2 regions of the Fischerella sp. genome follow, and region 2 is predicted to be linked to the other one. Evidence: riboswitches for the same ligand, from Rfam matches in the RefSeq annotation. Region 2 holds a riboswitch; the other holds the start of a gene.
What was found. Region 2 has a riboswitch for cyclic di-AMP ahead of HXY43_RS03510 (universal stress protein). Riboswitches for the same ligand answer to the same signal wherever they lie in the genome.
Positions count from the first base shown of each region.

Region 1 (3,122 bases), on a different contig from region 2:
CCGCATCACAGCAAGTTGAATCTCGTCTCAGCAACTTAGAAGCGGATTTAAATCGTTTGGAGTCACAGGTAAATCAGATAGAATCTCAGCTAGGTCAAAATCGTTCTCCATCGCCAAGAACAACATTAACTCCGCCACAGCCTTCTAGACGAAACCTCTCTCAACAAGAACGAGACAAGATGTTTGATAGACTAGCAACTTTGTTTGTAGAATTGAAGCAACAAGTCCAAAAATTAGAACAGCGAGTCAATAAACTGGAATCTGTTAAAAAATAAAGTAGAGACGTAGCATTGCTACGTCTCTACAATGATTTGGCATCGAGCTACAAAAATGTATGCAAACATAATTCATGACCAAATTCAGCAACGCCCAGAATTTAATACCAGCTTTATAATCAGGTAGTCGCCTATCCGATTTGATGAAAATAATACAAAGCAGGATAAATTTTCAGCAAAATGCACAAAGTTTTGCTTATTGACTGTTGAGTCATCCCAGTATATGTTTATTAATTAAGTGGGTAAAACAGCCTAATTCAATCCAGGCTCATTGTTGGTAAACATCAGACCTGGATTAGAAGCGGAGGAACCAATCATTGGGGCGAATCTGAAACTGAGAGAGACACCTTCCAGTCTTAGCCCGTCAGCTAACTCCGTCGGCATTGGAAGGAGTACCTTTGACATCAGCTTACTTTCAGCCGGTGTCTTCATGGTCTCCTAGCTGGCATTGCTGTCAACATTAGCAGATGTTTATTGACCCACATTGCCAACCGCTACAAGTACACGGAAGCTAGGATGATTAATTACAAACAGTGGATTCTCATAACCACCAAAGAATCGAACGGCATTGCCGTTGACTACATAGACTCACAAGGAAATCAGGATAGCGAACCTTTCTGTTTTCTAACGGAGACTAAAGCACTAAGCTACGGTCAAATTTGCATAGACAGATTAATCAAATTAAAGTCTCAATCCTCCCACAAAGCGTTTTTATAACTGATTATCAAAGGGGTACAAAAACCAGCTGTAAAACTATCAGCATTAAGTCCCCTTAGAAAAAGACGCTTGCGTGGAAGACTTCCCGTCAGGAAAGTATCAGTTGCATCTACAGGCGTCACACTTATTAATCCTTTCGTTGAGGCAGGATATTGTGTAAGAACTTAGGAGGGAAAATGCCCATAACAAATCGTGCTTTCTTTAGTGATGTAGATTTTTTACCCGATCACCAATTTAAACAAATTGGAGAGTGTGCAGGCAAAAAACTTTTGCTAATAGGTAAAACTAAAGCTTACGGCGATCCAATTGTGGCAACAAGCCAAACTGATGAGCCAAGTCATGAAGATTTATATGCCTCGGATCTTTACGAATTGATGAAGTTTGGTCACGAACCAGTTAAAGTTACTGAACAAATATAGAAGTTTAACTCGGCTAGGGTATTGGTTAAGGTGGGTTATGATTTGACTTGGTGTCTTTGTGTCTTGGTGGTTAATAATGAACCACAAAGACACAAAGACACAAAGAAAACTTGATTAAGTTGAAAATGCGACTTTTGTTGGTTGGCGCAAGTCAACACTTTCCTCACTCAGCAGGGCAACTTTTCCGACGATCGCATCAAGATTTTTCTTAGCATCGCCAAATAGCATGTGGGTGTTGCTCTTATAAAACAGGGGATTCTCAACACCAGCGTAGCCACTAGCCATACTGCGCTTCATCACCACCACAGTACCAGCTTTCCAAACCTCCATTACAGGCATCCCAGCAATGGGGCTATTGGGATTTTCTAACGCACTGGGGTTAACTGTGTCGTTAGCACCAATCACCAGCACTACATCAGTTTTTGAGAAATCCTCATTAATCTCATCCATTTCTAGTACAATGTCGTAGGGCACATTCGCCTCAGCTAAAAGGACGTTCATGTGTCCGGGCATTCTACCAGCTACCGGATGAATGCCAAAGCGAACTTGGACGCCGCGATCGCGCAGTAATTTCGCAAGTTCCGATACAGCGTGCTGCGCCCTAGCTACTGCCATGCCGTAACCAGGAACGATGACAACACTCTTAGCACGTTGGAGAAGTTCGACGGTATCCTCGATTGTCGTGGCGGTGACTTCACCTCCAGGTTGTTCGGCGCTTTGCGCTGCTGTTGTGCCATTTGTCTCTGCACCAAAGCCACCTAGAATCACGCTGATGAAGGAACGATTCATCGCCTTGCACATAATATAGCTGAGGATGGCACCGCTACTACCCACCAACGCCCCGGTAATGATCAGCAAATCGTTTGAGAGCATAAAGCCAGCAGCAGCAGCAGCCCAACCAGAGTAACTGTTGAGCATTGAAATTACCACCGGCATATCAGCACCGCCGATCGCCATCACGAGATGAATACCTAAAACTGAGGCGATCGCAGACATAATTAATAGCGGTTGCAGTCCACTGAGGTTTTCTGCTGCTAAGAACTGAGAACCCAGCCATAGTGAAGCTGCTATCATGCTCAAGTTAAGGAAGTGACGCGCTGGCAGAAGTAGAGGTTTGCTGCTGATAATGCCCCGCAGTTTACCAAAGGCAATTATCGAACCTGTGAAAGTAACAGCACCGATGAACACACCCACAAAAATTTCAATTTGGTGAATTGTGGACTCAATGCCGGTGAGCGATCGCGACTGTTGGAGATAATTGGCAATGCCCACCAAAACTGCTGCAACACCAACAAAACTATGCAGCATAGCCACCATTTCCGGCATTGAAGTCATCGCCACGCGAGAGGCGACGATTGCACCGATAATCGCTCCTGGAATGACAACTGATGCCAAAGTGCCGTATGCTGTCAAATCTAGCGAAAGCGCAGTAGCAACAAAGGCGATAACCATGCCAATGATGCCGTAAATATTGCCTTTGCGAGCAGTCTCCTGATCGGATAGTCCCCCAAGGCTGAGAATGAATAAGGCACTAGCCACAATATACGCCACAGTCAGTAGGTTATTAGACATAGTTTCCTTCACTTTTGGAACATTCTAAGCATGCGTTGGGTGACTAGGAAGCCACCAGAAATGTTAATGGTTCCGACCAAGATGGCGATCGCACCAAGGATAGTAGTAGATGAACTCATTCCCCCAGAGATTTGCAGCA
Region 1 is NZ_JACAEU010000051.1:18,652-21,773, reverse strand. Features, by position in the region: gene HXY43_RS07660 (hypothetical protein) at 1-275, shown strand, start outside; cyclic di-AMP (ydaO/yuaA leader) riboswitch at 531-673, shown strand; gene HXY43_RS07655 (hypothetical protein) at 1,169-1,411, shown strand; gene pntB (Re/Si-specific NAD(P)(+) transhydrogenase subunit beta) at 1,526-2,983, opposite strand; gene pntA (Re/Si-specific NAD(P)(+) transhydrogenase subunit alpha) at 2,992-3,122, opposite strand, start outside.
Region 1: it holds a riboswitch for cyclic di-AMP, as region 2 does, so the genes downstream of both, HXY43_RS07655 (hypothetical protein) here and HXY43_RS03510 (universal stress protein) in region 2, are expected to answer to the same signal.

Region 2 (3,122 bases):
GCTAACAGAACTATCTGAGTAGCTAGATATTCAAATATCTTTGTCGGTTCAAATGCTCGCACCAGTACCATGACACCAAAGAATAAACCGAGTGTGCCATGACTATTGCCTATGTAGCCAATCGCATCTTCTAAAGTCATGACGTTGGTAAATACCAGTAACAAGGCTCCTAACAAAGCAGCAATTGTTAGATGAACCCACTCTGTCATGATTAAGAAAATGACAGAAATAAACGTGAAAATACTCAGAATAGCTTGCCAGTTTTCCATAAGTTTTTACCAAAATTAAATTAAAATTATACCCATCATAAATTATTTATGAAACATTATATCTTTGTTGATGTTTGTTCTTTAAATCAATTATCAACTATTAACCATCAACAACTACAATGAATATCCTTACAACTCAAATAGGATGAATATATTCGGATAGTAAACTAAAAAAGCCATCTATACTAGATAGCTTTTTTTGTAGCATGATTGTGACTAGTGATTCACCCTAATTCAAACCCATGAGCGAAAAATTTTAGACCTTATTCGCACAATTCAAAAGCTTACAATGAGTTTTGGAGATAGCACAAACTAACTTTGAAGAAAAGCAGCTATCTTAATATCATTGTCCATCAATAGAAGTGGGTATACCCAGCACAGCACAAGGGAAATTAGAACCAAGTTTTTTGACAATTGGATGTTTAGCTGAGTTGCAGCCTAATAACAGTAAAGTAGCAGCTTCTGATATCACAACTTTTTTCAGTTCGTCAGCAATGCAACCAAATCGCAGATGCGCTTTGAAAGAACTCTGCCATTCCTCAGCCAAACAACGTGCTTGCCATAAAATATGCTCAGCTTTTGCGAACTTATTGGTTGGAGTTAAGACGGGGGTAGAGCTTCTTTGTGATGTAGAATTCGCAGAAATTTCTAATGGAATCTGATCGGTTAATCCACTACTAACGACTTCTTTTTTTGGCAATACATCAAAAAAATCACCAGTTTGATAGTCTTCTAACACGTATACGGCTTGAACTGTAACGTTTGCTTTTGTAGCTAGACGTGTTTGGTGGGCTATCAATAAACTGATATCCAAGGCTGTGTGACTATTAGGAGAACTGTTATAGCCAACAATCAAATTGATTGATTTAGCAGATTCGGCTTGCTCACAAAAAGATGTTATTGGGTTCCAGAGCAATACCATTTGCTCAATTAGGTCATTTCTACTCATTGCGTTTTGCAAACGCACTAACATTGGCTTAATGTTCACAGCTTTCACTTCTCTCCCAGAAAATAAACAACGAAGAAGAAGCGGGTTAACCAATTTTAGATTTTGTCATTTGTCATTATGTCATTTGTGAGCCAGCGCGCACTTATAGGGGGTTCCTCCCCCAACCCCAGAGGGGACCCCGAAGCCCCCAATCCCCACTCCCTGTCGGTCGTGGGGGCCGGTGAGTCCCCCATGTAGATGCCCACAGGGCGGCTTCGGTGCAGGGTGCGACTGGCGTAGACGCGCGCAGCGCGGCTCAAGGTAGAGTACCCGTAAGGGTCATCTGTACACAATTGTTGGGCAATGACTAATGACTAATGATTCAGATTGGTAAAAGAAACCCCTATACAAACTGCTATTACAGCCAAAGTTTTCGGGGTTCCTTCCATTGCCGACGAAGTTAGCTGACGGGCTAAGACTGGAAGGTGTCTCTCTCCAGAAGAAAGAATGAGGAAAGTTGAGGAATTTCTTCACTCTTGACTCTTCACTGTTTTCGCAAGATTAGCCCCAAATATTGGTTCCTCCGCTCCAAATCAGATTTGTTGGATTTGAATTAGGCTACCCACTTACAAAACGATTGTAGACGATAGAGCCATTTACTCATCCTGAGTAAAATATTTATCCAAAAAATTCAAAGCGTAATTACGGAGTTCGTAATACTCTTTTGAGTTTCGCATTTGGGCGCGATCGCGTGGATGAGAAAACGACACTTCTAATATCTCCCCAATTTTAGCAGCTGGGCCATTAGTCATCAATACAATGCGATCAGACATATAAGGAGTGTTGCGGAAGGTTCGCTCGTTAGGATTTATGGAGGATAAGGTAGATTTAGTCATGGGAAGCTCCGGGTTAGAAGAATTTTTTACAATCTTGCGGGAAATAAGAGTCAAAAGAATGTTTAGGAAACTCTGAAACTCAACCGAAAATTTTTATTTTCTAGGTATCACCATTCAGGTATTTGCTAGTATTTCAAAAAGCAAAGTGTTGTAACAAATTGCTACATCAATTATTGCGATCGCAGTTAATTAAGACATGTAAAAACGAGTGGGAGCGTTGGCTCTAATTTCAAAACTGTTGAGATAACCTATTGGATCGCTAGGGTCAAAACCTTTATTGTCAAATCACTACTCTTTCACGCAAAGCTGTAGTTAGCGTCTTGGTATGAACCAAAGGTTTTTTGTTAGTTTGAAGTTCTAGGGCGGTGAGTTACTAATTCTTCAACTTTGCTCACAGCAAAATCAAGCAGTAAACCAGTTAAGCCAATCACTAATACGGCTAGAAACACCGATGAGAAAGCCAAGCAACACTCGTCGCAAACTTGCTAGCAACAACCAACCAATCCCTAGGTTACCTGGCCCCCTTTGATAGAAGGGGTTTAAGATGTAATCCAGATTGGCAGCTAGCGCTTCCGGTGGGGTGGGCATTAATTCATGGTTAACAAGAGCAACAACCCACCACAACAGGATAATTCCCAAGAAACCAAGGATAGGCAGTAAGACAACATCCCTGACAAGTACAGGTTTTGTCTTTTTCCAGGCTACCTGCCCAGCTACTGCAATGATCGCAGCCAAATTTAGTTGTGCCATTGCAACCCCAATTCAGTTAAGCTCAGGTACAAAAATTCCGAGCAGTACCAGCCAAGGACACTGATGAGGTTTTCACATTATAAATATGCTGCCTCTTCAGTCTCCTCTCAATGCCTACGAAGTTAGCTGACGGGCTAGGGTTGAGAGATACCCTTCTCAAAAGAGATACGCCCCAAAATATGGTTCCTCCGCTCCAGCGTTAATAATTACGATTCGCCAGATTAGGCTGACTTACTCTACTTAATAGAATAAAGTAACATATGATTCTCAAATTTGTAT
Region 2 is NZ_JACAEU010000022.1:6,546-9,667, forward strand. Features, by position in the region: gene HXY43_RS03505 (SLC13 family permease) at 1-269, opposite strand, end outside; gene HXY43_RS03510 (universal stress protein) at 613-1,242, opposite strand; cyclic di-AMP (ydaO/yuaA leader) riboswitch at 1,635-1,812, opposite strand; partial or broken gene HXY43_RS03515 (ABC transporter ATP-binding protein) at 1,854-2,033, opposite strand; partial or broken gene HXY43_RS03520 (nitrate ABC transporter, permease protein) at 2,541-2,843, opposite strand; cyclic di-AMP (ydaO/yuaA leader) riboswitch at 2,940-3,081, opposite strand.